Regions from separate parts of the Romboutsia sp. LXY-2 genome, predicted to be linked through region 2. Evidence: riboswitches for the same ligand, from Rfam matches in the RefSeq annotation. Region 2 holds a riboswitch; each other region holds the start of a gene.
The links. A riboswitch is a leader RNA that binds a small molecule or an ion and turns the genes downstream of it on or off. The one in region 2 is predicted to bind glycine.
Positions count from the first base shown of each region.

Region 1 (11,213 bases), 130 kb from region 2:
TTATAGCTTCCCTTTTGTCTCTTGAAATTTAAAGTTTATTGAAGTAAGCAAAGGAGATTAGTATGAATGAAATAGATTCTTTAACGGAGTTTTATGTACAGGAAAATATGCAGCTATTGGAGCAATTAGAACAAATATTACTTATGGATAGATCAGATAGTGAAGGATTAGGCCAAAGTGAAATAGAGGAAATTTTTCGCGCCATGCATACAATAAAAGGTTCTTCGGGGATGATGGGCTATGATAGTATAACAAAGCTTACGCATAGTATAGAAGATGTTTTTGATGAAATAAGAGGTGGGCGTAAAATTTCTTTAGATATATGGGAAGAGATAATAGATGTTTTATTAGAAAGTATTGATTTTTTGAAAGAAGAAATTCTAAATGTAGCACAAGGTTTACTGCCCGAAGGAAGTATTGATGAACTATATGAAAAAGTCTTAGGATTATTAAATAAAAGTAATGACAAAGACGAATTTATAGTAAAAAATGAAGATTTAAAAATAGAAATTCCATTAAAAGATAGTCTTGTAGTTATAGACGAAAATAGTGAATTTGAAGAAAATAATTTTTGTATAAAGATAATGTTCGAAGAAGGCTGTTTAATGGAAGGCATAAGAGCGCTTGGTGTAGTGACAATATTAGAGGAAATTTGTACTATTGATAAAACAATTCCAGAAGATTTAATGGGAGAGTGTGATGATGCTATAGTAAAGGACGGCTTTAGTATATACATAAAAACAGACAAAAATAAATTAGAAATTGAAGAATGCATAAAAGAAACTATGTTTCTAAAAAGTTTAGAAATTAATGAAATAGAGTCTTATAGTAAAGATGAAAATAAATATGAATTATTAGAAGAAAGCATATTTAAAGAGGATAATTATGAAATTAAAGAAGCAGAAAATAGCAGTGAAGATGCATCCAGTGAAGAGTTAATAGCTAGTACATGTGAAGAAATTAATGAAGAAATCGAGACTAGTTTAGAAATAAAATCTCCTCAAAAACAAGTTAATAAGGTACAAAATAAAAATAGTTATTTAACTGTGAATATAGATAAAGTAGATATGCTTATGAACCTAGTTGGAGAAATCGTCACTACAGAGTCAATGGTAGAAAAACAAGCTCAGATAGCAAATATAAAATCAGAAAACTTTGAAAAACAAGCAAGGAGACTTCATCAATTAACAAATGAATTACAAGATGTAGTTATGTCTATTCGTATGGTGCCTATATCATCTACTTTTACTAAAATGCAAAGAGTAGTAAGAGATATGAGTAGAAAGACAGGGAAATTGGTTGATCTAGTATTAATAGGTGAAGAAACAGAAGTTGATAAAAGTATAATAGAAAACATTTCAGATCCTTTAATGCATATGATTAGAAATAGTATGGACCATGGAATAGAAACTCAAGAAGAACGTATGAAAACTTCAAAACCAGAAAAAGCAACAATTACTCTAGAAGCTAAAAATACTGGTGGAGATGTTGTCATTGTAATAAGAGATGATGGTAGAGGATTAGATAAAGAGGCCATTGTAAAAAAAGCAATTGAAAAAGGCATTACAAATAAAAATATTGAAGACATTAGTGATAAAGAAGCATACAATTTTATATTAGCATCTGGATTTTCTACGAAGGAATCTGTAAGTGAGTTTTCTGGAAGAGGAGTAGGTATGGACGTTGTTTATACCAATATTCGTAAGTTAAGAGGAACAATAACAATAAACAGTGATAAAGGAAAAGGAACGATGTTTGTTCTTCGTATTCCTCTTACATTAGCCATTATCGATGGAATGAAAGTAAAAATAGCTAATGAAACATACATTATTCCATCTCTTAGTATAAAAGAGGTATTTAGACACGGCACATATGAAATTGTTCAGAATCTAAATGGAGAAGAACATAGTATAGTAAGAGGAAATTGTTATCAGGTAAATAGACTTTCAAATATAGTAGGAATAAATTCAGAAAAAACCGATAAAGAAATTATGATTTTAGTAGAATCAGAAATGGGTAGTGTATGTGTAATAGTAGACGATATTTTAGGACAACAACAAGTAGTAATAAAGTCAATTCCAAAACTTCTTACACAATTTGAAAAGGTTCAGTCGTATATATCGGGATGTTCTATTTTAGAAGATGGTTCTATTAGTTTAATATTTGATGTAAATGCCCTTATAAATTAATCAAGTAAAGATTATATTACTTTAGATTTATAATATAAAAATTTGAGAGTTTACTAAAAGTTTTGCAAGTAAGATAGCTTTAAGGTTTAAAGGAGATATAGTCTATGAAAGATAGTAAAAATATAAAAGTATTAGTAATTGATGACTCTAGTGTATTTAGAAGAGTTATATCAAAACATCTTCAAGAATATCAAAATTTAGATGTTGTGGATACTGCTAAAGATTCCTATGAGGCTAGAGACAAAATACTAAAGTTTAAGCCAGATGTATTAACATTAGACATAGAAATGCCAGGTATAGATGGGATAGAATTTTTAAGGATTTTGATGAGTCAATATCCAATTCCTACAATAGTTATAAGCAGTGCAAATGGTAGATGTTTTGAAGCTATAAGTGCTGGAGCAGTTGGATTCGTTGAAAAACCAACTGCAAGCACGATGAGTGATTTCTCAAGAGATTTAGCATCTAAAATTAAAGAAGCTTCTGTAGCTAAGCTAAAAAAAATAAATACTACAACAAATACTTCTTCAACTGATGAGAATACATCTAAAAAAAGAATAATTGATAGTAATATAAATATAAAAAATAACAAAAGTATAATCGCAATAGGAGCATCAATGGGTGGTGTAGAAGCAATTAGTAAATTACTAAAAAAATTGCCATTAGGATTACCGCCTATTGTAATTACTCAGCATATGCCACCAATATTTACGAAAAAATATGCCCAAAGATTAAACGAGGAATGTTTAATAAATGTATCAGAAGGAAAACATGGCCAAGAGCTGCAGAGTGGACATGCATACATAGCTCCTGGGGGATTACAAATGGGTGTCATAAAGAAAAATAACAAATATGTGCTAGAAATAAAGGAAGGAGAAAAAGTAAGTGGACACTGTCCTTCTGTAGACTATTTATTTGAATCTGTGGCTAAAGCTTCTAAAGAAAAAACTATAGGAATTATATTGACAGGCATGGGGTATGATGGAGCTAAAGGGCTACTTGATATAAAAAAAGCTGGAGGATGTACTGTTGGGCAGAATAAACACTCATGTGTTGTTTATGGAATGCCGATGTCAGCCAAAAATATGGGTGCAGTATTAAAAGAAACATCTTTAGATATGATTCCAAATGTAATACTAAATCAATTAAAAAAATAATTAATATAAATCTTAAGATTAGATAGAAAGTAGGTATGTATGGAATTTGAATGTGATAAATTAAATGTATTTCGAGAGCTAAGCAATATAGGATCTGGAAATGCATCATCATCATTAGCGATAATGTTAAATGAATTAGTTGATATAGGAATTCCCAAAAGTGAAATTATTAATTTTTCAGATATAACAAATAGTTATGATTCTCCAGAGGAAATAGTTGTAGGAACTGTTTTACAACTTTCAGGAGATATGGAAGGATTTATTATGGTTATAATGAAAGTTGATTCAGCGCTTAATTTATCATCTAAAGTATCGAATCAAGAAATAAAATGTGATATAAATGATTATAATTCAGTGTGTAATGAATTAAGTTCAATGGGTGAAATTTGTAATATACTTTGCGGAACGTATTTAACAGCAATATCAGATATGACAAATTTAAGTATAGATCCATCTATTCCTTATTTTAGTGTTGATATGGTTATGGCTATAATGAATTTACCTATATCTTTATATGGATCAGTATCTGACTCAATATTATCTATTGAAACAGACTTTTTTACTATAGATAAAAAGATAGAAGGTAAGTATTATTTTATTCCTAAAGTTGACTCATGTAATAAATTATTAGAGGCGCTAGGGTTTAATGTTTAGGTGGGAAATTAATGGGAAATATAATAGTTGGAATAGCGGAATTTAAGGTTATAAAATCTCCAAATAAAATTATGACAGTTGGATTAGGCTCTTGTTGTGGGGTTGTATTATATGATGAAGTAAACAAAATAGCTGGACTGGTACATATATTACTCCCAAATTCTAAAAGTGAAAAAAGTATATTTAACGAAGCTAAATATGCAGATACAGGTATTTTACTACTATATAATGAGATGAAAAAACATGGAGCGAATATAAGATTTATAAAAGCTAAATTAGCAGGTGGTGCTCATATGTTTAACTTTAAAAGTGGGACAAATAGTATATTTACTGTTGGAGAAAAAAACGTAAAATCATGTAAAGAAGTATTAGCAAAATTAAATATTTCTATTGTTTCACAAGATATACTTGGAACTAGTGGAAGAACAATAGTATTCGATACTACCAATAATAACTTATTAGTAAAAACAGTGGGAAAGAATGATATAATTATTTAAAATTAGGGAGACGATGTTATGAATACACAAAGTGAAATAATAGAGAAAAAAACAGATGATTTACATATGCTGTTTGTTGTAAATAATCAAAAATATGCACTACCAGCTAAATATATTATAGAAATTATAGAAATGCAGCCTATAACAGAAGTTCCATTTATTAATACATATATGAAAGGAATAATAAATTTAAGAAGTACAATTATTCCTGTTATGGATGCTAGGTTGAGATTTGGTATAGAACCAATTGGGTATAATGAGAGAACTTGTATTATTATAATAGAAGATGATATGAAAAAAATTGGATTAATAGTAGATGCAGTAAATGAAGTTATAAATATTTCTCCTGATGATAGTATGAAAATGAATTCTAGCAAAAAAGAATTAAGAGATAACTTTATAAAAGGAATAAGTCGCGTAAATAATGAAATTCAATTAATATTAGATTGTGAATCATTACTAAAAATAGCTGAGGATGTAAATTATGAAATTAACGAATAAAGATTTTTTAATATTAAAAAACTTTATGCATAGTAATTATGGAATAAACCTAGAAAATAAAAAAACATTAATTGAAACAAGGCTAGCAATGATGGTAAGTAGATTAGGATTTAGAGATTTTAAAAGCTATATAGATAACTTAATGGAAGATAAGAGTGGTGAGCAAGTATCTTTATTGGTAGATAAGTTAACTACAAATTATACTTATTTTATGCGTGAAGAAATGCACTTTGAGTTTCTGAAAAATTATGTATTTGTTCCAGCATTAAAAAAATTGCCTGTTGGGGGAATAAAAATTTGGTCAGCAGCTTCATCTACTGGTGAAGAAGCTTATTGTACAGCAATGCTTGCAGCTAGTGTATTTGGTGAAAATGCAAAGTTTAAAGTTTCCATAACAGCATCTGATATTTCAAGTAAAGTTTTAAAAGAAGCTACAGAAGGGATTTACTCACAGGATAAAATAACTAAGTTACCATCAGTATGGGCTAAAAATTATTTTAGGAAAGTAAATAGTAAAGACTATATAGTTAATGATAGTATAAAAAAACTAGTTGAATTTAAATACTTTAATTTAAATGGAAATATCGGTTGGTACAAAAATAAGTACGATGTAATATTTTGTAGAAATGTAATGATTTATTTTGATAATCCTACAAATCTAATGTTAGCCAAAAAGCTATATGATTCTCTTAAACCAGGAGGTTATTTGATAATTGGAATGTCTGAAAGTTTATCTAATATTAAAACTGATTTTGAGCGTGTAAAGCCTTCAATATATAAAAAGAAAATATAGGTGAAGTAGAAGTAAAAAAATATGAAAAAGTATTTGTTAGCTAATTGTGAAGCATTTATATGTATGATATCTAAAAAGTAAATATATACAATAATTAACAAATAATACTTTTTATTAATATGGAAATTATGTATAATTATTAATAGCAATGGGTTATAAATAATATTTTAATCAAATAGATTTATGTACATAATTATAGTATTTTTAAAAATAGAAACAAGTGAAAACAAGCAAATATATGGAAAAAATCAGATAAGATGGAGGCAATATTATGAAAAGAGTATTAATCGTAGATGATGCGGCATTTATGCGTATGTCCATTAGAAATATGCTTGAAAAGCATGGATTTGAAATAGTAGGTGAGGCCGAAAATGGTTTAATGGCAATAGAAAAATATAATGAACTACAACCGGATGTAGTAACTATGGATATTACTATGCCAGAAATGGATGGATTACAAGCACTAAGAGAAATAAAGAAAATTGATAAAGGGGCATCCGTTGTTATGGTATCAGCACTAGGTCAAGAAGCTAGGATGAAAGAAGCAATTATTTATGGTGCCAAAGGTTTTATAGTAAAGCCTTTTAAAGAGGAAATGATTGTATCAGCTTTATCTAAATTATAATAGGGATGTCGCACTAAAAAATAGGGCGACGCCCTTTTTTGATAAGTATCAAAAAATCACTGCCTGTGATATAAAGTACCTCCATATGTAGACCGATGTCAGTATTTCTATTACTATTTTTCTAAATAAATTATTTATCTTAGCCGTCAATTCTTTGACGATTACGAAACTGTTACTAATTTGTAAGATTTATTATTATATTTTTCTAGTATAATTTATTTTAGCGAATAACCGACGAAATTAGACAATAATAAAGGGGGGTGCCTTATTTTGAGGAAAAAACAACAAAATATTTATACTAGAAAAAAGAAAAATAACTTTAAAAAAGTAGCAACTATAGTTATAGGGTCATTAATAGTTATAGGTGTGTCAAATACAGTAATAGCTTATGTTGGAGAACAAAGAGAAATTAGGTTAGAAGAAGAGAGAATAGCAGAAGAAAAAAGAATAGCAGAAGAAAAAAAGCGTAAAGAGGAAGAAGAAAAGAAAAAATACATGGTTGGAGTTAACCATGAAGCTAAAAAATACTCTTATGATGCAAAAATAATAGGAGAAAAGCTTAGTAAGTATGATTATTCTAACAATGGGGAGAAAATTGTATTTTTAACTTTTGATGATGGATCTTCTACAACAGTTACACCTAAAGTATTAGATATACTAGAAAGTGAAGATGTAAAGGCTACTTTCTTTGTAACAGGTCAAAACATTGAAAGAGGTGGAGATGCTGCTAAAGAAATAGTTAAGGACGTTTTTGAGCAAGGTAATGCAATAGCAAATCATTCATATAGTCATGATTATAAGAAGCTATATCCTAATAGAACAGTTGATGTTGAGGCTTTTAAGGAAGACTTTAAAAAGACTGATGATTTATTAAAGGATATATTAGGGCCATATTTCTCGACTAGAGTATTAAGATGCCCAGGTGGACACATGTCATGGAAGGGCATGGATGCTTTAGATGCACACCTTGAAGAAAATAACCTAGTATCAATTGACTGGAATGCACTTAATGCTGATGCTGAAGGAAAAAGAAAAGATGCTAAAAAACTTGCAGAACATGCAATAAGAACTTCTGAAGGAAAAGAAATAGTAGTACTATTAATGCATGATACTTATGGAAAGGAAGAAACAATGAAAGCTCTTCCTGAAATAATAAAATACTACAAAGATAACGGATATACATTTAAAACATTGGCTTAACAACTTTGGTCGGACTAAGTATTAAATCAATTCACAAATTAAATATATAAATAAAAAATACTGGATTAAATTAAAATCCAGTATTTTTTATTTATATAGAACTCGTAATAACTTATGATATGTAGTAACTTTTTATTGTATTTTAATAAATTTAATCTATTCTTAAGAAAATCTTAAGATTTTAGTAGGGTTTTTCTTAAGAATTAAATATTATAATATACTTGAGTTTGTAATGATAACATATAAGTAAGTTAGGAGAGAGTTGGGGAGTGTTAAAAAATATTAATAATTATAGCGTTAAATTAATTAGAAGTAAATCATTAATATATAACTGCATATTTATTTTAAGTATGTTTACCATAGTCCAAATAATAGGAGTAGCTGTCTGTTTTAGGTTTTTAAGTGGAAGATTGAGCATGACATTAGGGCTAATGTGTTTATTAAACTTTCTATTATATAAATTTCTTAAATTTTAGAAATAGTATATGCAATCACAAATTGAGCAATTAAAATTTTTTACATAAAAGGCTATATCAATATAATATTGATATAGCCAGTTTTTTGGTTACTTTAAACATTCTATCTTTAATATTCTATTGTATTTTAATATAATATCTTCTAGAGGTTCATTGTCTTTAAGTATAGTGCCTTCTACAAATCCAATGTCTTTATATGTTTTTACTATCTTAATAATATCCTTTTTTATTAAAATACATTGATCGTTTAATTTTAACGAACAGTATGTTATTTTAAATATTTTAATTTTACTTTTATCAATAGTTTCATAAAGAAGATCAGGTGATATATACTTCATTGTTGGATCCGGTCTCATATTATCACTCCTAGATGTAAGATAAAAATATGTCTATATTTTAAAATATGAAAAGGATGTAGCAAAGTTACTAGTTCAAAATATTATTATAAAAATTAAGACGCAGACTTCATAGAATTTTTCGAGTCTTCATTTCTTTTTAAATACTCAAAGTACTTTTTAGTTTCTGATATTACAATTGGAGATAATATAATAAGTGCGATTAAATTAGGTAAAGCCATAAGTCCATTTACAATATCAGCTATTATCCAAACCACTTCTAGTTTTAAAAATGCTCCTAATAGAACCATTAAAACGAAAATTACTCTATATAAATTAATTCCTTTTACTCCAAATAAAAACTCATAACATCTTTCTCCATAGTAACTCCAACCAAGAATTGTTGTAAATGCAAATAAGCTTAAACTAATAGTCAAGAATAAAGGTCCTAATGTTGGTAGTACAGAACTAAAAGCGGCTTGTGTCATTAAAGCTCCATTAAATTCTGATTGCCAAACACCTGAAAGTATAAGTGTAAACCCAGTAAGAGTACATATAATTAGACTGTCTATAAATGTACCAGTCATTGAAATTAAACCTTGTTCTGCAGGCCACTTTGTCCTTGCAGCAGCGGCAGCTATAGGAGCGCTTCCCAAACCAGACTCATTAGAGAATACACCACGTGCAACCCCATTTCTTATTGCCATGGAAACTGTAGAGCCTAAAAATCCACCAATTGCAGCAGATGGACTAAATGCACTTTTAATAATTAATATAAACGTTTCTGGTATTTGATTAAAGAAATTAACAACTACAGCTAAACATATTAATATATATATTATAGACATGGTTGGGACAACCTTACTTGCTACATTAGAAATACTTTGTAGTCCACCAAAAATCACAAATCCAACTATTATGGCTAAAACTACGCCAGTTATTCTTGGATCGATACCAAAGCTACCATTAATAGAATCGGTTATTGAATTAACCTGAGTAAATGTTCCTATTCCAAGAAGAGCAACTAATATACCGCTTATTGCAAAAAATACAGCAAGAGGTCTATACTTATTACCCATACCATTTACTATATAATACATAGGACCACCTGATATCTGACCATTGTTATCTCTAGTCCTATATTTTATAGCTAGTACACCTTCAGCGTATTTTGTTGCCATTCCAAAGAATGCAGCCAGCCACATCCAAAATAAGGCACCAGGACCTCCAGCTTTTATTGCAGTGGCAACCCCTACAATATTACCTGTACCTACTGTTGCAGCAAGTGCTGTACATAAAGCACCGAAGCTTGATATGTCTCCGCTACCACTATTCTCAGCCTTAAAAATTAGTTTAATAGCTTTAGGTAGCTTTAAAACTTGAATGATCCCAAGTTTCACCGTAAATAAAATTCCTGTCCCCACAAGTAGAATTAATAGTGGTGGACCCCATACAAATGAGTTTACATTACTTAATACATCAATTAAATTCATAAAACACCCCTTAAAGTAAATTATAGTGATGAACAACTCCAAATAAAATTTCGGGAATGAATTAATTGACAGGAAACTAATATAAAATTAGATATGATTTAGTAGTGTAATAAAAAAAGCTAAATTGAAAATAATCAATTTAGCTCTGGATACACTTTAACTATGGTATAAGATTATAAATAACCATAGTAAAAATCCCTGTCCTTTTGCCTGAGAGATTGAGCGAATTGCTTTGCCCCTTCGGCGCCCTATATGGGTCTCTCCAGAGTTTCCTAAGCTTTACAGTCACTACTTATAAAAAGTACCTGATATTATTAATCCTTCGGTGTGCACATGGCATCTCTTCTATAAAGCCTCAAACGGAATATGTTGTTGTCGCATTACTTATTACTAATCTAATACAAAAAATACATGATTGTCAATAATAAAATAAATAATAGGATATAATTTATGTAAATATAATAGCAATAAATATTTACATAGTTTATTATAGTAATATGAAAATAATAAGCAAATAGTAAAAATAGAAGAGGTAAAAATTATGTCAAAAACGTTAGTACTAGCAGAAAAACCTTCAGTAGGAAGAGATATAGCTAGAGTATTAGGATGTAAAAATGATAAAAATGGATATATAGAAGGGCCGAAATATATAGTAACCTGGGCTTTAGGTCATTTAGTTACATTAGCAGACCCCGAGAGTTATGGAGATAAATATAAATCTTGGGACATGGAAGATCTCCCTATTGCACCTAAAACCTTAAGAACTGTAGTTATAAAAAAGACTGGAAAGCAGTTTAATACAGTTAAATCTCAAATGAATAGAGACGATGTAGGTGAAATAGTTATTGCAACTGATGCAGGTCGTGAAGGAGAGCTTGTGGCAAGATGGATAATAGATAAAGTTAATGTTAATAAGCCACTTAAACGCCTTTGGATTTCATCAAATACTGATAAAGCAATAAAGGATGGGTTTGCAAAACTAAAAGATGCTAAAGAGTATGAAAATCTGTATTATTCAGCAGTTGCAAGATCTGAAGCAGATTGGATAGTAGGTATTAATGCAACACGTGCACTTACTACTAAGTACAATGCTCAGTTATCTTGTGGAAGAGTGCAAACTCCAACATTAGGTTTAATACTTCAAAGAGAAAAAGAAATTAGAGAATTTAAGCCAAGAGAATATTATACTCTAGAGCTTACAGCATTAAAAGGAAATAGTGATATAAAGTTATTTTGGCAAAATAACAATAGTTATTCAACTTTTAATAAAGAAATAATTGAGAAGATTGAGAA
Region 1 covers NZ_JBKFGI010000006.1:205,836-217,048, reverse strand. Annotated here, with positions in the region: gene ACI48P_RS12160 (chemotaxis protein CheW) at 63-2,189, shown strand; gene cheB (chemotaxis-specific protein-glutamate methyltransferase CheB) at 2,294-3,346, shown strand; gene ACI48P_RS12150 (chemotaxis protein CheC) at 3,386-4,000, shown strand; gene ACI48P_RS12145 (chemotaxis protein CheD) at 4,012-4,497, shown strand; gene ACI48P_RS12140 (chemotaxis protein CheW) at 4,516-4,998, shown strand; gene ACI48P_RS12135 (CheR family methyltransferase) at 4,982-5,791, shown strand; gene ACI48P_RS12130 (response regulator) at 6,063-6,416, shown strand; gene ACI48P_RS12125 (polysaccharide deacetylase family protein) at 6,687-7,616, shown strand; gene ACI48P_RS12120 (hypothetical protein) at 8,182-8,448, opposite strand; gene ACI48P_RS12115 (alanine/glycine:cation symporter family protein) at 8,544-9,920, opposite strand; glycine riboswitch at 10,109-10,196, opposite strand; gene ACI48P_RS12110 (DNA topoisomerase III) at 10,462-11,213, shown strand, end outside.
Region 1: it holds a riboswitch for glycine, as region 2 does, so the genes downstream of both, ACI48P_RS12115 (alanine/glycine:cation symporter family protein) here and ACI48P_RS12810 (GrdX family protein) in region 2, are expected to answer to the same signal.

Region 2 (11,213 bases):
GAGGAATTAACTAAGTTTTCTACTGCTTCACTAATAACTAGAAGTACTAATGATATCCAACAAATACAAATGCTTATGGTTATGTTGCTTAGAATAGTAATTTATGCTCCAATATTAGGTATTGGCGGTGTAATGAAAGTAATGAATACTAATACATCAATGGCTTGGATCATAGGTGTAGCTGTAGCTGCTATTTCATGTGTTGTATTATTCTTATTTGCAGTAGTAATGCCTAAGTTTAAATTAGTACAAAAACTAGTTGATAGATTAAATTTAGTTACTAGAGAAATACTTACAGGAATTCCGGTTATACGTGCTTTTAGTACAGTAGACCATGAGGAAAAAAGATTTGATAAAGCAAATATAGATTTAACTAAAACAAATTTATTTGTTAACAGAACAATGGCTTGTATGATGCCAATGATGATGTTAATAATGAACCTTATTACGTTATTAATAGTATATAAAGGTGCATATAGTATTGATTCAGGTGCAATGCAGGTTGGAGATATGATGGCGTTTATGCAATACACAATGCAAATAATAATGTCATTCTTAATGATATCTATGGTTTCAATAATGTTACCAAGGGCTTCTGTATCAGCAACTCGTATAGATGAAGTATTAACTGCTAATTTATCTATACAAGATCCAAAAGAAGAACAAAAATTTGATGACAATAAAAAAGGTGTTGTTGAATTTAAAAATGTTTCATTTAAATATCCGGATGCTGAAGAAAATACAATATCTAATGTTACATTTACAGCTAAGCCAGGTCAAACTACTGCATTTATAGGTAGTACAGGTAGTGGTAAATCTACATTAGTTAATCTAATACCGAGATTATTTGATGTAAGCGATGGTGAAATATTATTAGATGGTGTAGATATTAGAAGTGTATCTCAGCATGAATTAAGAAATAAAATAGGATATGTACCACAAAAAGGTGTATTATTCAGTGGTACTATAGAATCTAATATAAAATATGGTAAAGAAAATGCAAGTGAAGAAGAGATGATAAAAGCGGCAAGAATTGCTCAAGCTACTGAGTTTATAAATGCTAAGCCAGAAGGGTATTCTACAGAAATATCTCAAGGTGGAACTAACGTATCTGGAGGACAAAAGCAAAGATTATCGATTGCAAGAGCAATAGCTAAAGATCCAGAAGTTTATATATTTGATGATAGTTTCTCGGCACTTGACTATAAGACAGATACTACCCTTCGTAAAGCATTAAAAACTGAAATATCAGATAGTACAGTATTAATAGTAGCTCAAAGAATAAGTACTATTTTACATGCAGAACAAATTATTGTTTTAGACGAAGGTAAAGTAGTAGGAATAGGAACTCACCAAGAGCTTCTAAAAAATTGTGAGGTTTATAACCAAATAGCTTTATCACAACTTTCTAAGGAGGAGCTAGCACATGAGTAATGAAAAACCAAGAAGAGGTATGGGGGGCCCAATGGGGAGACCTGGTATACCTGGAGAAAAAGCAAAAGATTTTAAAGGTACAATGAAAAAATTAGGCTCATATTTAGCAAAATATAAGCTTTCAATAATTATAGTAATAATATTCGCCATCGGAAGTGCAGCCTTTTCAATAGTTGGGCCTAAAATATTAGGTAAAGCAACAACTAAAATATTTGAAGGCTTAGTAGGGAAAATTTCTGGTGGTTCAGGGATAGACTTTGATGCAATAGGAAAAATAATTGCAACATTAGTAGTTCTTTATTTAATTAGTGCGGCATTTTCATTTGTTCAAGGATATATAATGAGTGGTATTTCACAAAAAATATCTTACAATTTAAGAAAAGACTTATCTACTAAAATAAATAGATTGCCAATGAAATACTTTGATACAAAAACTCATGGAGAAGTATTATCTAGGGTTACTAATGATATTGATACCTTAAGCCAAAGTTTAAATCAAAGTATGACACAATTAATATCTTCTGTTATCACATTAATTGGGGTATTAATAATGATGTTATCAATAAGCGTTAGTATGACATTAGTTTCAATGATAATATTACCAATATCAATGATATTAATGTCTGTAATAGTTAAGAAATCACAAAAGCACTTCAAAGCTCAACAAGAATATTTAGGTCATGTTAATGGTCATGTTGAAGAACTTTACGGTGGACACAATATTGTAAAAGTATTCAATGGAGAAGAAAAAGCTACTGAAGAATTTGATAAGCTAAATGAAACTTTATATAATTCAGCATGGAAATCTCAATTTTTATCTGGTATGATGCAACCTATAATGATGTTCATAGGAAATCTAGGATATGTTGTAGTTTCTATAATGGGTGGATATTTAACTATAAGAAACAGTATTGAAGTTGGAGATATTCAATCATTTATTCAATACGTAAGAAACTTCTCTCAACCTTTAGCGCAAATAGCTCAAGTTGCTAACTTATTACAATCTACAGCTGCAGCTTCTGAAAGGGTATTTGAATTCTTAGAAGAAGAGGAAGAAGATCAAACTGTAGAAAATCCAGTTTCAATAACTAATTTAAATGGTGAAATAGACTTTAAAAATGTTAACTTTGGATATAAATCAGACAAAACAATAATAAATGATTTTACAGCTCACGTTATGCCAGGCCAAAAAGTTGCAATAGTAGGCCCAACAGGTGCAGGAAAAACTACTATAGTTAAACTTTTAATGAGATTCTACGATGTAAATAGTGGATCAATAATGATAGATGGAAATAACCTTAAAGATTTTAACCGTAATGAACTAAGAGAAATGTTTGGTATGGTACTACAAGATACATGGTTATTTAATGGGTGTGTAAAAGAAAATATTAGATATGGTAAGCTTGATGCTACTGATGAAGAAGTTATAAAGGCAGCTAAAGCAGCTCATGTTCACCACTTTATTAAAACATTACCAGGTGGATACAACATGGAGCTAAATGAAGAATCAAGTAACGTATCTCAAGGTCAAAAGCAGTTATTAACGATAGCACGTGCTATACTAGCTGATCCTAAGATATTAATACTAGATGAAGCTACAAGTTCTGTTGATACGAGAACAGAAGTATTAATACAAAAAGCTATGGAAAACTTAATGGAAGGAAGAACAAGTTTTGTTATAGCTCATAGATTATCAACAATAAGAGATGCAGATTTAATACTTGTTATGAATAATGGAGATATAGTAGAGCAAGGAAGCCATGAGGAACTTTTAGAAGCCGGTGGATTCTATGCTAACTTATATAATTCTCAATTTGAAAGAGACGATGTAGAAGCTGTATAAAAAGTTTGATAAAAAGCAGAAGATTAGAGACACCTTAAATACATTAGTATTTGAGGTGTTTTTTACATAAAAAAATTTAGAAGAAAGTTATTAAAAAACATAAATATGAGAATTTGATTATAAATAAAAACTAATATATAATTAGAATTTAAGATAGGAGTGATAAAATGAAATTTAAAGATTTTAAATATAAAAGACCCTGTTATGAAATAGTTAAAGAGGAATTTTTAAAAATAATTAGGGAAATTAATGAAAGTGATACATATGAGATTCAAAGTAAAAATATAAATAAGCTTAATGAACTTAGAAATGATATAAAAAGTATATCAACTATAGCATCCATAAATTATAGTATTAATACACAAGATACTTTCTTCAAAGAAGAAAGAGAATATTGGGATGAATATTTACCATACTACGATGAATTAAATTCGTACTTTTATAAATCCATTGTAAATTCAAAATTTAAAGAAGATATTATTAATGAGTATGGAATGCAATTTTATAAAATTGCAAGTTATTCATTAAAATCTTTCTCTTCTGAAATAATAAATGAACTTCAAGAAGAAAACAAGCTATGCTCAGAATATACTAGATTACTTGCAAGTGCTAAAATACATTTTGATGGAGAAGATAAAAATCTTTCAGGGATTCAAACATATATGATATCGAAGGATAGAGATGTTAGAATTAAATCATCAGAAGCTTTTTATAGATATTTTGAGGAAAATGAAGAAAAATTTGATGATATATTCGATAAGCTAGTTAAAATAAGAGATTCAATTGCAAGAAAGCTTAAATTTAATAACTTTGTAGAGCTTGGTTATATAAGAATGATGAGAACAGAATATGATTCTAATATGGTAAAAGTATTTAGGCAACAAGTTCTTGATTATATAGTTCCGGTAGCATCAAAACTTTACAAAAAGCAAGGAAAAAGATTAGGAATAGATAAACTTACTTATGTAGATGAAAATATAGAGTTTTTAAGTGGTAATGCTAAACCAAAAGGAAATGATGAATATATAATTAATTGTGGGCATAAGATGTATGCAGAGTTATCTAAAGAAACTAAAGATTTCTTTGAATTTATGTTAGAAAATGAGCTTATGGATTTAGTTACTAAGCCGAATAAAGGTGCAGGAGGATATTGTACTTATATTCCAAAATATAAATCACCATTTATTTTCTCTAACTTTAATCAAACAGCAGATGATATTGATGTACTTACACATGAAGCAGGGCATGCTTTTCAATTATATATGTCAAGAGATATAGAAATGCCAGAAATAAACTTTCCAACACTAGATAGCTGTGAGATACATTCTATGAGTATGGAGTTTATAACTTACCCATGGATGGAATTATTCTTCAAGGAAGATAGCGATAAATATAAATTTGCTCATATGTCAAATGCTATAAAATTTATTCCTTATGGGATTGTAGTAGATGAATTCCAACATGTTATTTATGAAAATCCAAAACTTAGTAAAGATGAAAGAAAGAAAGTTTGGAGACAAATAGAAAGTAAATATCTGCCTCATAAAGATTATGAAAATAACGAATTTTTAGAAAAAGGAGGCTGGTGGTTTAAGCAAGGGCATATTTTCAAAAATCCTTTTTACTATATAGATTATACATTGGCACAAATTTGTGCACTTCAATTCTTTGAAAAAACTATGAATGATAATACTAATGCTTGGAATGACTATTTAAATATATGTAAGGTTGGAGGAACTAAATCATTTTTAGAAATAATCGACATAGGAAATTTAAAATCACCTTTTGAGAAAAACTCAGTTGAAAATGTAATTAATTATATTAGTGATTGGTTCGACAAAATTGATGACAAAAAAAAATAATTATTTATTAAAATATATAAAAAAACATACAAAAATATAAAAGAATATATAAATCTTCATAGAAAATATCAATAAATTTAAAAAAATATATAGATAAAAATGATGGTTAAAAATATTGAAATTTGAACATTTCATGAGAAAATTTTAACAAAAACATCAAAACAATGGTAAAAAAATGGAAAAATTATTATTGAAACATATTAGAAAAGGTTATATACTACAAGTATAAAGACAAATAAGTCTTAAATACACATCACTTAAGAAAGTCAAAATATAAAAATTTACCGGTTGAAGAACATGGAAGACAACTTCTGAAAAGGAGTGACCGAAGGGACAAATTTGAATCTATCCAAGAAATTCAAATGAAATTCTCAGGTAAAAGGACTGTGTTTGGACGGATCTCTGAACAATGATTATTTACAGAGGGTACAATTGGAATTGTGCCCTCTGTTTTTTGTTAATAAAAACTTAAGAAAGAGAGTGGGATATATGTTAATAGTTACAAATAACCCAATGGTAAAAGAAAATACATTAAATAGAGAACTTTTATTTAAAGAGTTGACTTACGTACAAATACTAGAGGAATGTAGAAACTTAATACATTCTGGTTATGAACTTTTAACACATCCATTATACGGGAGTGTTAAGCCAAATGAGACACCATATCGAAGCATAATTTTAAAAAAAGCAAATAACCTAGATATAAATTCAGTGACATTAATAGAAGACGCAATAGCAACAGCAATGAAATTCCAAGGCAATAAAGTCACTCCTAACTGGCCAGAAAGAGTTATGGATGATTTTAAAGTAATAGATTTTGACATTTTCAGTAATACATTACAACGAATAGAGTATGTATAACAAATTACAAGGGGGATGTAGAGAAATGGAAAACGTTTATGACATAGTTATAATTGGTTGTGGACCAGCAGGATTATCTGCAGGATTATATGGGGCTAGAGCTAAACTAAAAACTTTAATATTAGAAAAAAGTAAAACGGGTGGACAAATAGTTACTACTCATGAAATAGCAAACTATCCAGGTTCAGTACCAAATGCTTCAGGACCAAGCTTAATAGCAAGAATGGTTGAGCAATGTAAGGACTTTGGAGCTGAAATGGTTAAAGATAATATAGTAGAAGTTGATTTTAGCCAAGATATAAAGGTATTAAAGGGTGAAAAAGAAGAATATAGAGCTAAAGCAGTAATAATAGCTACTGGAGCTACTCCTAAAAAAATAGGATGTCCAGGTGAAATAGAACTTACTGGTAAAGGAGTATCTTACTGTGCAACTTGCGATGCAGATTTCTTTGAAGATTTCGAAGTATTCGTAGTTGGAGGCGGAGATAGTGCTTTAGAAGAAGGTATGTACTTAACTAAGTTTGCTAGAAAGGTAACAATAGTACATAGAAGAGATGCATTTAGATGTGCTAAATCTGTTGAAGAAAAAGCTAGAGCTAACTCTAAGATAGAGTTTATGTTAGATACAGTAATAGAAGAAATAAAAGGTGATGGAATAGTAGAATCAGTAGTATTTAAAAATACTAAGACTGGTGAGACTAATGAGTACTTTGCAGATGAAGAAGATGGAACAATGGGAATATTTGGTTTCGTTGGTCTAGATGCTCAAACTAAATTATTTGATGGGCATATAGAAATGGATGAAAAAGGATATATCTTAACAGATGCAGATATGAGAACTAATGTCGAAGGCGTTTTCGCAGCTGGGGACTGTAGACAAAAAACTTTAAGACAGGTAGTAACTGCAACTAATGATGGGGCTATCGCTACTATAGTAGCTGAAAAATATATTGAACATAAATTTAGCCATGAAGAAGCTACAGTATAAAACTTTGATTATACTAAACTAAAAATTCTATAAAAACTAAGGGGGTTTTAAAATGTTAGCATTAGATAAAAGCACTTTTGAAGAAGAAGTATTAAAAGGTGAAGGAATAATATTTGTTGATTTCTGGAGTGAAGGGTGTGAACCTTGTAAAGCTTTAATGCCAGATGTTCACAAATTAGCTGAAACATATGGGGATAAAATAAAATTCTGTGCTATGGATACTACAAAAGCTAGAAGAGTAGCAATAAAAGAGAAAGTATTAGGACTTCCAACATTAGCTATATATAAAGATGGCGTTAAAGTAGATGAAGTTACTAAGGATGATGCAACTATACCAAATATAGAAGCAATGATAAAGAAACATTATTAAGATTTAGAAGTATTAAAGTAGCTATAACTTTGAGATAATCTAAATCTTTGGGTTATCTCAATTGTATATAAATTAAGAACAAATATCAGGGGGGTGCACTTATGCGTCTTGAATTAGGAAAAATCTTTATTAAAGATGTACAGTTTGGTGAAGTAACTGAAGTTAAAGAGGGAGTTTTATTCATCAATAAAGAAGAGATGATAAGAGAAATAGGTGGAGATGAGCACATAAAATCAATAGATTTAGAATTAGCTCGTCCAGGTGAAAGTATAAGAATAACACCTGTAAAAGATGTTATAGAGCCAAGAGTTAAAGTTGAAGGAAAAGGTGGAATATTCCCAGGAATACTTTCTAAAGTAGATACTGTAGGAGAAGGTAGAACTCATGTATTAAAAGGTGCTGCTGTTGTTACTACAGGTAAAATAGTTGGATTCCAAGAAGGTATAATAGATATGACAGGGGTAGGAGCTGATTACACTCCATTCTCTAAATTAAATAACGTGGTTGTTATAGCTGAACCAATAGATGGATTAAAGCAATATGATCATGAAAAAGCAGTAAGAATGATAGGATTTAAAGCTGCTGCATACTTAGGAGAAGCTGCTAGAAACCTTACTCCAGATGAAGTATCATCATATGAAACTAAACCATTATTAGAGTCAATTGTTGAATATCCTGAATTACCTAAGGTAGGATATGTGTACATGCTTCAAACTCAAGGATTATTACATGATACATATGTTTACGGAGTTGATGCTAAGCAAATAGTACCAACATTATTATATCCAACTGAAATAATGGATGGAGCTATAGTAAGTGGTAACTGTGTTTCTGCTTGTGATAAAAATCCAACTTACGTTCACGTAAATAACGGAGTTGTAGAAGAGTTATACGCTCAACATGGAAAAGAAATAAACTTTGTTGGTGTAATAATAACTAACGAAAACGTATACCTTGCAGATAAAGAAAGATCTTCTAACTGGACTGCAAAATTATGTAAATACTTAGGATTAGATGCTGTTATAGTATCTCAAGAAGGATTTGGTAACCCAGATACTGACTTAATAATGAACTGTAAGAAAATAGAAATGCAAGATGTAAAAACTGTTATAGTAACAGATGAATATGCTGGTAGAGATGGAGCTTCTCAATCACTTGCAGATGCTGACGTTAGAGCAAATGCTGTTGTTACTGGTGGGAATGCAAACCAAGTAGTTGTATTACCTAAGTTAGACAAAGTAATAGGTCACGTAGATGTAGTAGACGTAATAGCTGGTGGAGCTGCTGGAAGTTTAAGAGAAGATGGAAGTATAGAAGTTGAAATCCAAGCTATAACTGGTGCTACTAATGAAACAGGATTTGGATATTTAACTGCAACAACTTACTAAGAAGAATATAGATTTATATAAGAATATTATAGAGAGATTTTTTATAAGCAATAGGGGGATCATTATGAGCGCATTAGCAAATAAAAAGGTTCTTATAATAGGTGACCGTGACGGTATACCAGGACCTGCAATAGAAGAGTGTGTAAAGACAGTTGATGGTGTAGAAGTAGTATTCTCTTCAACTGAGTGTTTTGTCTGAACGGCTGCTGGGGCTATGGACTTAGAAAATCAAAACAGAGTAAAAGATGCTGCTGATAAATACGGAGCTGAAAATGTTGTGATTTTACTAGGTGCTGCTGAAGCCGAAGCTGCAGGTCTTGCAGCTGAAACAGTAACTGCGGGTGACCCAACGTTTGCTGGACCACTTGCTGGAGTTGAATTAGGACTTAGCGTATATCACGTTGTTGAACCAGATGTTAAGGAATTATTCGATGAATCAGTTTATGAAGATCAAGTTGGAATGATGGAAATGGTTCTAGAAGTTGATGAAATAGTAGAAGAGATGAACAGTATAAGAGGTCAATTCTGCAAATATAATGGATAAGATAAAGTTTTAAAGGGGGATAAGAATATGAGCGCATTAGCGAATAAAAAGGTTCTTATAATAGGTGACCGTGATGGTATACCAGGACCTGCGATAGAAGAATGTGTAAAAACAGTTGATGGTGTAGAAGTAGTATTCTCTTCAACTGAGTGTTTTGTCTGAACGGCTGCTGGGGCTATGGACTTAGAAAATCAAAACAGAGTAAAAGATGCTGCTGATAAATACGGAGCTGAAAATGTTGTGATTTTACTAGGTGCTGCTGAAGCCGAAGCTGCAGGTCTTGCAGCTGAAACAGTAACTGCGGGTGACCCAACGTTTGCTGGACCACTTGCTGGAGTTGAATTAGGACTTAGCGTATATCACGTTGTTGAACCAGATGTTAAGGAATTATTCGATGAATCAGTTTATGAAGAACAAGTTGGAATGATGGAAATGGTTTTAGAGGTTGATGAAATAGTAGAAGAGATGAATAGCATAAGAGGTCAATTCTGCAAATACAATGGCTAAGATAAACTCAAGAAGGGGTGAATAAATATGGGAAAACTAAGAGTAGTTCATTACGTTAATCAGTTCTTCGCTGGTATCGGGGGAGAAGAGAAGGCTGACACTAAGCCACATGTGGCTGAAAAATTACCACCAATAAGTGCTAACTTAGACAAATTATTAGGTGAAGATATAGAAATAGTTGCAACAGTAGTATGTGGAGATAGTTACTTCAATGAAAATATAGATTCTGCAAGTAATGAAGTATTAGAAATGATAAAAGGATTTGAACCACAACTATTCATAGCAGGACCTGCATTTAATGCTGGAAGATATGGAGTTGCTGCTGGAACAATAACTAAAGTTGTTCAAGAAGCATTAAATATACCATGTTTAACTGCAATGTATGTTGAAAATCCAGGTGCAGATATGTTCAAGAAAGAAGTTTATATAATAGAAACTTCTGACTCTGCAGCAGGAATGAGAAAGGCTCTTCCTAAGGTAGCTGAATTTGCTAAGAAATTAGCAACAGGAGCTAAAATAGGAACTCCAGCAGAAGAAGGATATATGGAAAGAGGAATAAGAGTTAACTACTTCCATGAAGAAAGAGGATCTAAGAGAGCTGTAGATATGTTACTTAAGAAGATAAAAGGTGAAGATTTCGTAACAGAATATCCAATGCCTAACTTCGATAGAGTAGACCCAAATCCAGCTATAAAAGATTTAGCTACTGCTAAAATAGCTTTAGTAACTTCTGGTGGTATAGTACCAAAAGGTAACCCAGATAGAATAGAATCTTCTTCAGCTTCTAAGTATGGTGAATATTCAATAGCAGAGTTTGATGATTTAACAGAAGAAACTCATGAAACTGCTCATGGTGGATATGATCCAGTATACGCTAACTTAGACTCAGATAGAGTTTTACCAGTTGACGTATTAAGAGACTTAGAAAAAGAAGGAAAAATAGGAAAGTTATATGACTACTTCTATACAACAACAGGAAATGGAACAGCTGTTGCTAGTTCTAAAGCATTTGCTGCTGAATTCAGTGCAAAATTAAAAGCTGATGGTGTAGATGCTGTAATCTTAACTTCTACGTGAGGTACTTGTACTCGTTGCGGTGCAACGATGGTAAAAGAAATAGAAAGAGCTGGAATACCTGTAGTACACATGTGTACTGTAGTTCCAATATCTTTAACAGTTGGTGCTAACAGAATAGTTCCAACAATAGCAATACCACATCCACTTGGAAACCCAAAGCTTGATGCTAAAGAAGAAAAAGCATTAAGAAGAAGATTAGTTGAAAGAGCTTTAGTTGCTTTAACTGTTGAAGTTGAAGGCCAAACAGTATTTGAAAAAGATATAACTTTAAATGATGTATTAGCTAAAGCTTAATATATAAATAACTATATTTAAAATTAAATAGATGGGCTTTAAGCC
Region 2 covers NZ_JBKFGI010000006.1:338,474-349,686, reverse strand. Annotated here, with positions in the region: gene ACI48P_RS12825 (ABC transporter ATP-binding protein) at 1-1,434, shown strand, start outside; gene ACI48P_RS12820 (ABC transporter ATP-binding protein) at 1,427-3,277, shown strand; gene ACI48P_RS12815 (M3 family oligoendopeptidase) at 3,445-5,139, shown strand; glycine riboswitch at 5,428-5,536, shown strand; gene ACI48P_RS12810 (GrdX family protein) at 5,629-6,000, shown strand; gene trxB (thioredoxin-disulfide reductase) at 6,026-6,988, shown strand; gene trxA (thioredoxin TrxA) at 7,041-7,358, shown strand; gene ACI48P_RS12795 (glycine/sarcosine/betaine reductase component B subunit) at 7,460-8,746, shown strand; gene grdA (glycine/sarcosine/betaine reductase complex selenoprotein A) at 8,811-9,290, shown strand; gene grdA (glycine/sarcosine/betaine reductase complex selenoprotein A) at 9,318-9,797, shown strand; gene grdB (glycine reductase complex selenoprotein B) at 9,825-11,168, shown strand.

Region 3 (11,213 bases), on a different contig from region 2:
TTCATATATTCTATAAAATCAATTATATTATCTACTCTATAAGTTATATCATCATCACTTAATGATTTATACATTATTTCACATACAGGCTTTTCTATGTTAAAATCTTTTATTATTTGATTTTTAAATTTTTCTTCTTCTGTATTTATTTCTTTATTGCATTCTTTTTTTAAAGCTTTATTAAAATCAATTATACTATTTATTTTTAGTCTTTGTTTTTTTCTAATCTTAGATGTATTGGTTAATTCTGTCATAACTACCTCTTATCAATTAATTATGCATAGAATAAGATTTTAATCCTATACTTACTTTTTGTCAAATTTTCAAAACACTTTTATGCATATATTCTTTTCTTTTTACACACAAAAAGACTATGATTGCAGTAATCATAGCCCTGTTATTATTAATTTATTTAAATTATCCTAATATCTTTATTTCTATATTTCTTCTACCAAAGCTACTAGTCTCTTCTGAACTATTCATAAATATGTCTATCTTATTCCCCTTTATAGCTCCACCACAGTCCTCAGCTATAAATACTTTATCAAACATAGGTATATAAACTTTAGTTCCGTAAGGTATAACAGATGGGTCTACAGCTATTGTTCCCCATTTTGGTACTGTTCCCGTTGCTGTTATTGAATGCCCTGAATAAGCACTTGCATTAACAGTTATAGTACGTCCTGCTAAACTTGCTGATGAACTTCCATTAGATGGCTCTTTTTTATTAGATGTAGTATTTGATACTACTGAGTTAGCTTGTATATTCTTTTGAGTATTTGCTTGCGATCTAGCTTTTTGTTCAGCCTCTGCTTTTACTCTAGCTTCTTCTTCTAATTTTGCTTGTTGTGATTCTGTTAATACATACTCAGCAAATACAAAACCAGTCTTTTCTTTTTTAGACTCATCTTTCTTTTTATCAGTTTCCTCTTTTTCAACTGTTTTTTCTTTTTCAGCAGATTCTTCTTCTATTACTTTAACTTCATACCAAACTTCAGTAGAATCTTCTTCTTTATCTTTAATTTCTAATACATTTAGTATTTCTAATTCAGCATTTTTCTTTAACATTTCTATTTTATCTTCTTCGATTGAAGGTGATTTTCTTAAGTTTAATTCATTTGTGTTTACTTTAGCTTTTTCGTTAGCTATAAACTCACTGCTTACCCAACCTTCTTTGTTGTCAGCATACTTAACCTTTGTCCACTCTTCTTTGCTATCTAGCACTGTTACAACCATACCGTCTACTAAAGCACCCACTTTTTCCGATTCTTGCGATGCTTCTTTTCTAACATTCAGTACACTTGTTTTTACTATTGCTTTTTTAGTTGTAACTACTTCTTCTTTTTCATCAACTTTTAACTCTATTTTCTTAGCTGATTTACTGTCTTCCTTTTTTACATCCTCACCTAATGCATATACCGCATGTGCAGATACATAAATACTACTTATTGTTAGCCCTAAGGCCAGCGTTCTGTTCATATGTTTTTTAAAACTCATAATATACCTCCAAATTTTTTAAATAATACTTTTCCGCTATTAGTTAAAATTTTATATTAAATATTTTTATTTACGATTTTGTAATATTTAATTTAATATTTGTTACTATTTTGTAACTTTAACAACCTTGACATTTATCATAATCCAATTTTTGTTTTTTGTAAACAGCTACAAGTACAAAAAGTTACAACTTGGTTACAACTCTATAAAATTTTATAACGATGCATATATTGAAATTTCAACATCTAATCACTTTGTAAATTTTGTAATAATTTTCTTAGTTTTTTTTATATTTTTCTATGATTGTTTGAATTTATTAACTAAAAAAATCTAATATAAATAAAAAATCCTCTGCAAAAACATATTGTTTTGCAGAGGATTTTAATTATTTATTTCATATTATTTTTTATTATTGAATCTATTATTGTATCTAAAGTTATATTGTTACTATCTATATCTTCTACCTCTAATACATACTCTTCGAATTCAACTTCTACATACTTACTTGGCTTTCCATTTTCGTCCATGCAATCTACTATTTTGTATTCTTTTATTTCTTCTTGTAGATATTCTTTTAACTCATTGTATTCTTCTTGATTTATTTTTTTGTTACATCCGCAGCAGCTCAATGTGATTCTCCTTTAAATTTGATTTTTTATTAATTATAACCAATTTATCTTAAATAAATCAACTAAGTTTTTATAATTCCTCAGTCATTAAGTCTAACCTAGTTCCAATATTTTTTTCAACAGCAGTATCATAAACATACTTACCTAAAGAGATATCCTCACATGCTAAACCAACATTTACGGCAAGTATTCTTTCATCATCACTAGTTCGTCCCTCTTTTTTACCTAAGATGATTTCTCCAATCTCTGCATAAATATCTGGTGCTCCTTTTTCAAAGACCGCTTTAAACGATAAAGTCTGCTCAGTATCATCAGTTATAAATTTATCACATCCTATGACAGTCCTTGGATCCCATGCTCTAGCAACTTCAAGGCCCATTCCTAGTGCACCTTTTTTAAACCACTCATCTTCTATTAGATGTCTAGGTGTTCTTTGCGTAGCAGTAAGAATAATATCCGCATCATATACAGCTTCCTTTATACTATTAGTTTTGTTTATTTTTATTTCTACTTTTTTGCTCATTTTATCTATGAAATTATCCATTGCCTCTTCTTTTATATCATAAACACTACATTCTCTTAAATTAGGTAATATATGTTTAAATGCCTCAAGGTGATATCTGCCTTGTACTCCTGCTCCAATAATAGCTACCTTATTACTATCTTTTCTTGCAAAGTGCTTAACCGTTATTGCACTTACTGCTGAGGTTCTAACTGCTGTTATCCATGTGCAATCCATAATACATAGTGGAGCACCTGTGTTTGGACAGTTTATTATTTGCATTCCTAATATTTGTGGTAATCCATGTTTGTAATTATCTGGATATCCACTAACCCATTTTATGCCTACTGCATCCATTTCTTTTAAGTATACTGGCATTTCATGAATGAATGTATTCTCTCTACTGTGTACTCCTCTTTTTGGTGGATTTTCTACAGTTTGATTAGTGTGTTCCTTTAGTGCCAGTTCTATTCTCTCTATTATTTGTTTCCAACCTATCTTTAGGTTCATAACATCTTTTTGTGATAAATATAGTAAATCTACGTTTTTCATTGTTGTCTTCCCCCCAATGTATGAATGTTATAACAGTATAACATATCTATGCATAATATTTTGCAATTTATTGAATTTTTCGTATTTTTTATATTTTTTCTGTATAAAATCAACGTTATAGTTAGATAACTATTATAATTATTTGCACTAAAAAATAGGTAGAATATTTATTAACATTCTACCTATTTTTTAGTTATTTAGCTTCAGCATATATCTTACAAAAAAATATTGTTACAGTATATTTTCATTAACGTATATCTCAGCTTCTTGTTTTGATATCCCTAAAGCGACTGAAAACTCATCTTCAATTTGTTCCTTAGCTATTCTAAAAAATTTTTCTTCCATTTGTCCTAGCTTTTTATTGCTTTTTGCTAGATCATCTTTTTTATTATTAAGGCTTATCATCGCTTTTAATGTATCTATAAATTCATGAGAGCTCAGTAATGTTTTATAATGATTTTGTAATTCTCTCACATTCTTTATATCATATCTAGTGTCTCTTATTTTTGGAATCTCAGTAATTATTTTTTTAATTTCTTCAATTGTTATAATCAATCTCATAAACACATTTGCATCTACTGGTACAAATACGTTTCCATTTCCATGTATTGGCTTTAATTGATAGTAATTAGTCATTTTATTAGTTATAGGACTATTAAGCTTACTTATACCCTCTACTTCACATACACCTTGATTTCCATAAACAATAAATTCTCCAATTTTATACATATTAACGTTTCCTAACTTGTTCTGTATTTTTATATCTTTTTCTGACAATCTTAGTTTTGCAATTATATATAAAAAAGACCCTTTTAGGATCTTCTTTAATGCTATATATTATTAACATATATAGGTTTTTGTTTTTTCGTTTTCTTACTAAGTTTTATTATATCATATTTTTAAGTAAATAGATATCTTTTCATTAATCAAACTTAACGTAAACTATTAAGCGCTTATCCATATGTATGATTCCAGAACATATAACGAATTAGTTGCTTATTAGTTCTGCTATTAAATTACGCAATAAAAATCCTCTACATAACCATTTTGTTTTGCAGAGGATAAATAATTTCAACTATAAATCACATGGATTTTTAGTTCCAAGTAAGTATTGGATTTTTTACTGCCCTAGCTTCATCTATTCTTTTTACATTGGTATTATGTGGTGCAGTTTTAACTAGTTGTGGATTATCTTCTATTTCCTTGGCTATTTTTACCATGGCATTAATAAATTCGTTTAATGTTTCTAGATTTTCTGTTTCAGTTGGCTCGATCATAATTGCTTCATTTATTATTAAAGGAAAATATACTGTAGGTGGATGATATCCATAGTCTAGTAACCTTTTAGCTATATCCATAGTTTTAACGCCACTCTGCCCTTTACCTATTCCACATAAAACAAATTCATGTTTACATACTGTATCTATAGGTAAATAATAGTATTCTTTTAATTTTTCTTTTAGATAGTTTGCATTTAAAACTGCAACTTGACTTGCTTCTTTTAAGCCTTCTTTTCCCATAGTTTGTATATAAGTATATGCTTTTACTAATACCCCAAAATTTCCATAGAAGTTTTTAATTTTACCTATTGATTTAGCTTTATCGTAATTTAATATATATTGATCTTCATTTTTTTCAATTATTGGAACTGGTAAAAATGGTATTAATTCTTTTTTTACTCCTACTGGACCACTCCCAGGCCCTCCTCCTCCATGAGGAGTTGAAAATGTTTTGTGAAGATTTAGATGAACTACATCAAATCCCATATCTCCAGGTCTTGTTATTCCCATGATAGCATTCATATTAGCTCCATCATAGTATAAAAGCCCTCCAACATCATGAACTAAAGTTGCTATTTCCTTAATGTTTTTTTCGAATAGTCCAAGGGTACTCGGATTAGTAAGCATTAGTGCAGCTACGTCTTCATCCAAAGCTTCTTTTAGCTTTTCTATATCCACTGCTCCATTTTTATCAGATTCTATTTGAACTATTTTAAACCCTGCCATAGCTGCACTTGCTGGGTTAGTTCCATGTGATGAATCTGGAACAATTACCTTAGTTCTATTAAAATCTCCTTTATTTTCATGATATGCCTTTATCATCATTAATCCTGTAAATTCTCCATGAGAACCTGCTGATGGTTGCAACGTTACTTCATCCATTCCTGTTATTTCACCTAATGCTTTTGATAGGTCATACATTAACTCTAAAGATCCTTGTGATGTATTTATTGGTTGATATGGGTGTATATTAGTAAATGATGTGTTACTTGCCATATCTTCATTTATTTTAGGATTATACTTCATTGTACATGAGCCTAATGGATAGAAGCCTGTATCTACTCCAAAGTTTTTATTAGAAAGTAAAGTATAGTGTCTTGCTATATCCAGTTCACTAACCTCAGGTAAACCTAAGTTATCTTTTCTTAAATCCTTTGTATCTATTAAATCATTTATATTAACATCATCTATATCAAGCTTAGGAAGTGAATATGCTTTTCTTCCTGGCTTAGATATTTCTATTAATGTTTTATTGTAGTCTATCATTTTACATCCCTCCCATTATATCAACCAACTTATCAATTTCTTCTTTACTTCTTTTTTCTGTAACACATAATAAGGCTGTATTTTTTAAGTTTGGATATTCCTCTTCAACCTTATATCCGCCTAATATATCATTTTCTAATAACCTAATATTAACATCATCTATACTATCTACTGACTGTACTAAAAATTCTTTGAAGAACTTTCCTTTAAATACAGGTTTGTACTTGTTAGTTGATAACAATTTGTTGTAAGTATAGTTTGCTTTTTTTACACATTGACTTGATACTTCTTTTAATCCTTCTTTACCCATTGTAGCCATATAAATGGATGCTGTTAATGCATTTAATGCTTGATTTGAACATATGTTAGAAGTTGCTTTCTCCCTTCTTACATGTTGTTCTCTAGTTTGAAGAGTTAGTACATAAGCTCTTTTTCCATCACTATCAATAGTTTCTCCTACTATTCTACCTGGTATCTTTCTTGAATATTTTGATTTTGTTGCCATAAATCCAACATATGGACCTCCGAAGTTTAGAGGATTCCCTAAGGCTTGTGCTTCACCTACTACTATATCTGCACCTATTTCTCCAGGTGATCTTAATAAACCTAAAGAGATAGGATCTACACTCATAATAAGAAGTGCTTTATTTTGGTGAACTATGTCTTCTATTTTCTCTAAATCTTCTATTATTCCAAAGAAGTTAGGATTTTGAATTAAAACACATGCAGTGTCTTTTCCTATACTTTCACTTAATTTATGAATATCCGTAATTCCATATTCATTGCAGAAATCTACTTCTACTATTTCACATTGACCAAACTGCATATAAGTTTGTAATACTTTTCTACATTCTGGGTTAACAGTCTTAGATACAATAATTTTTTTACGCTTAGTCTGACCTACTGCCATTAGACAAGCTTCAACTGCTGCTGTTGCTCCGTCATACATAGATGCATTAGCTATTTCCATCTTTGTTAGTTCTGCGATCATTGATTGAAATTCAAAGATTGCTTGTAATGTTCCCTGGCTTATTTCTGCTTGATATGGTGTATATGCTGTATAAAATTCGCTTCTTGAAGTTATGTGATTTATAATAGATGGAATATAGTGGTCATAAGCTCCTGCGCCAAGAAAACATGTTAGATTATTTAAGCTCTTATTTTTCTCTGCTAATTTGTTTATACGTTTACTTACCTCTAATTCACTTTTACAGCTTTCTAAGTTTAAACTTCTGTTAAATTTTAAGTCATCAGGTATATCAACAAATAAATCATCTATTGATTTTAAACCCATACTTTCTAACATTATCTTTTTATCATCACTTGTTGTTGGTATATATGAGAATTGATTTATATAATTATTTATGTTGTCTTTGTTATCATCTTTATTTAAATTTTCATTTTCTTTGTTTTTATATTGTTTTTTATAAAATGGTTTTCTGATAATTTTAGCTTTAACTATTTTCTTTCTTATTGCTATTTCTATCTCCGTATCTAGCTGTGCATATTTTGAGTCAACTAATGCAAGACCTACTACTTTATTTAGTGTAGGTGATTGATACCCTGTTGTTACATATCCAATAACTTCATCATTTGCTAAAACATCATATCCATGTCTTGCAATACCTCTACCACTTATTTCAAATCCTACTACCTTTCTTTGTATTCCATTTTTCTTTTGAACCTCTAAACTTTCTTTACCTATAAATTCACTTTTATCTAATTTTACAAAATATGAAAGTCCTCCTTCTAAAGGTGAGATAGATTCACTTATTTCATTTCCATAAAGAGGCAGACATGCCTCGAATCTTAAAGTATCTCTTGCTCCAAGACCTATTGGTTTAAGATTCTCCTTTCCTATATTTAAAAGTTCATCCCAAATTTTTATTACATCTTGATTTTTACAATAAATTTCAAATCCATCTTCACCTGTATATCCTGTTCTTGAGATAATACATTCTGTATCTAGTATTTCTGCCTCTGAATCAAATGTAAAAAACTTTATTTCCTCTAAATTAATATTTACTATATTTTGTAATATTTCTTGAGCTTTAGGACCTTGAATTGCAAGCTGAGATACTTCATTAGAGATATTTGATATATCTATACTATAGTTCCCTTTATTTTCTATCATCCAGTTAAAATCTTTTTCTATATTGCCTGCGTTTATAACTAATAAATACTTTGTGTTATTAAATTTGTAAACCAATAAGTCATCAACTACTCCCCCATCTTCATAACACATTAGTGTATATATGACGTCATTGTCTTTCATATTTTCTATATTGTTTGTTATTATCTTTTGTATAAATTTCTCACTATCTACACCTTCTATCATTACTTCACCCATATGAGATACGTCAAAAATTCCTGCACTATCCCTTACTGCATGATGTTCTTTAGTCATACCTTCGTATTCTAAAGGCATATCCCATCCCCCAAACTCTAAAAACTTAGCTCCTATTTCTTTGTGTTTTTCATATAAAGTAGTTGTTTTTAGATGCGGTTTACAAATTGATTCACTCATTATAATACCTCCATTTATTTTAATTTTTTAATTTATAAAAGATTCACTTATCATACACATTTGCATTATTTAGTTCTATAAGTATAAACAAATTATGAGCCATTGAATTTACTTTGTACGTAAAAAAGAGGATATACAAGCACAACAAATAATGTTGCCTGTATATCCTCTGTTTATAGACCTGAAAGTTTCAATAATTTTCATTATTTTGCTCCTTCGGTGACTTATAGTAAGGATTATAAGTCTTTCCAGAGTTCCATCAATTAACGATATCTTTGCCTGAAAGTTTCTTTAAAAATTTGGCTATTTTTAAATTTCTTCTTCGGCTCCTAAGTATCTAGGTATCTCTCGCCAATCTCATTTGGAAAATATTTAATTTTATATTATTCTATGTAGTCACTCTAAGATTTAGAATAATATTTTTTCCTTCCCTTCCATCTCATCATCTTATCTGAAGAAATCATAGCCATACGATTATTGCACCTATACATGAGCTACATTATTAACTCCAACCTCTTCCCAATAAGCCACTTCTTCTAATCTCTTAATTATAGGCAGATGTTGAGTACATTCTCTCTCACACTTGCCACACTTTATACAGTCCTTAGCTTTTCCTTTACTATTCATTGTGTAGTTCCAGCACTCTAACCCATAAACATCCTGTATCATTTGACTGTCAGTTTTCTTAAACATTTGTTTTTCATTATAAAGAAGCATATAAGCTGATGTATTAATATCCATAGGGCAAATATTACAATATCCACATCCACTACAAGTAGCATTTAAGTGTTCTCCTAGTTTTTGTTTTATATTTTCTATATCTTCCTCAGTGTACACATCATTTTCATCAGCTATCCTACAAGCATGATCAATATCCGAAAAACTTCCAAATCCAATTAAAGATATTGTTATTTGAGGACTTCCAATATTAAATCTTAATGCAGCATCAATAGCAGTTTCTCCTTCTTTGGCTAAAAAAGATAAAGCATCCATATGCCTTGGGACTTCACCACCATTTAAAGGATTCATAGCTACTACTCCATACCCATTTTTATGAGCATGCTTGACTCCATTCCATCTATATGGGAAATTAAGTATATTTATTCCCATTGTAACACCCTCAAATTTATTATCATCTAAGACCTGTATAACCTCATCCCCTGATTGATGTGATGAGAATACTATATGATCTATTAAACCTTCTTCTTTGCACTTTAAAAGTCCTTCATATTGTCCACCTTTTTTCATTGCAAGGTTATAATGATCTATTTCTCTAAGACACCAAACATGATAAAAATCAATTTTAGGTACTCCTAATACTTTTAAAGAATTTTTCACTGCCTCTATAGATTTCTCTGCAGTATCAAATACCTTAGGCTTCCCTTTGGTTGATATGTAGAAATCTGTTTTTCCTTCTTTTATCATTTCTCTAAATGCTATTCCAAATATTTTTTCACTTCTATCATCACAATACCCTGGAGCTGTATCAAAATAGTTTATTCCTTTTTCATAGGCATATTTAACTAGTTTGGCATTTTCTTCATCACTTTTTTCTAAGTCGAATCTTAATCCACCAAATCCAACTACTGAAACACTTTTCCCTGTTTTTCCATATTCCACATATCTCATATATAATACCCCTTCTATTATTGATATCTGATACTAAAATTGTATCATATACTTTATAATAAGACATCAAAAGTCTTTGATATTATATCAATAATTTTATAAATACTAAGCTTATCCACTTGATACAAAAAAACCTCCCATAGTATCCAGATTCTGTAATTAAATCTGTAAACTATAAGAGGATTATAATTTATACTTGTAAATATTATATGATTTAAAATAACTTTATCAAATCACTAGGATAAATCTTCCCCAGATTCTAAATTTTCAACATGGACAGTAGTACAATTATTTTTATGTGCAACCAACGTAGAGCCTAATGCACCTGATATTAATGCTTTAATATCTAAACCAACTGCACCTTCTAATCCCTTTATTACCTTATCTGTAGTAGTCATGATATCTCCTACCATCTTAGCACCGTTACCTTCGCCATACATTGTTATACTATCAACATTTGCTAATGGAGCTGCTGCATTTTTAACTATCTCTGGTAATTTTTCTACTACCATCTCTATTACTGCTGCCTGTTGCATCTTATTCATAGCCTCTGCCTTTTTATCTAAACCTTCTGCCTCGGCTAATAGCTTAGCTTTTATAGCCTCTGCCTCGGCTTTACCGACTGCACTTATACCTTCAGCCTTTTTTTGCTCTGCTACTAATTCTGCTTCAGCTTTATCTTTTAATATTTCATATTCTTTTTTAGCTTTATATTGATCTACATCGGCTTCTTTTTGTTTCTCATAAGCCTCTGCATCTGCTTCTTGCATTCTTTTATACTTCTCTGCTTCTGCTTGTTTTTTGATTTCGGCTTCAAGTACTCTTTCTTTTACTAAAGCTTCTTTTTCCCTTATAGCTATTGCCTTTTCTTGTTTTTCTATATCAGCATCAGCTCTAGTAGTTTCTAATCTCTTTCTTTGTACCTCTTCTGTTATCTTATATACTGCATCTGCTTCAGCTTTTTTCTCATCTTCTTTTATCTTTAATTCTGACTGTTTTAGTGCTAGTTCATTGTTTTTTATAGCTATATCTTGTTCTGCTGTTACCCTAGCATCATTAGCTTCTTTATCTGCTTTTGACTTAGCTTGTGCGATTTCTTTTTCAGAATTTGCTTTAGCTATTTCTGCATTTTTTTGTATAGTTACTATATTATCTATCCCTAAGTTTTCTATTACCTTATTATCATCTATAAAGTTTTGAACATTAAAACTTATTAATTCTAACCCCATTGCATTTAAATCTGGCTCTGCATTTTCTTTTACTGCCTCAGCAAACTTTTTTCTATCCTTTACCATATCTTCTAACTTCATTGTACCTACTATTTCTCTAAC
Region 3 covers NZ_JBKFGI010000004.1:374,696-385,908, forward strand. Annotated here, with positions in the region: gene ACI48P_RS10095 (hypothetical protein) at 1-254, opposite strand, end outside; gene ACI48P_RS10100 (SH3 domain-containing protein) at 418-1,497, opposite strand; gene ACI48P_RS10105 (hypothetical protein) at 1,887-2,126, opposite strand; gene ACI48P_RS10110 (ornithine cyclodeaminase family protein) at 2,197-3,180, opposite strand; gene ACI48P_RS10115 (CarD family transcriptional regulator) at 3,412-3,909, opposite strand; gene gcvPB (aminomethyl-transferring glycine dehydrogenase subunit GcvPB) at 4,275-5,726, opposite strand; gene gcvPA (aminomethyl-transferring glycine dehydrogenase subunit GcvPA) at 5,728-8,253, opposite strand; glycine riboswitch at 8,511-8,614, opposite strand; gene ACI48P_RS10130 (aldo/keto reductase) at 8,737-9,882, opposite strand; gene ACI48P_RS10135 (flotillin family protein) at 10,119-11,213, opposite strand, start outside.
Region 3: it holds a riboswitch for glycine, as region 2 does, so the genes downstream of both, gcvPA (aminomethyl-transferring glycine dehydrogenase subunit GcvPA) here and ACI48P_RS12810 (GrdX family protein) in region 2, are expected to answer to the same signal.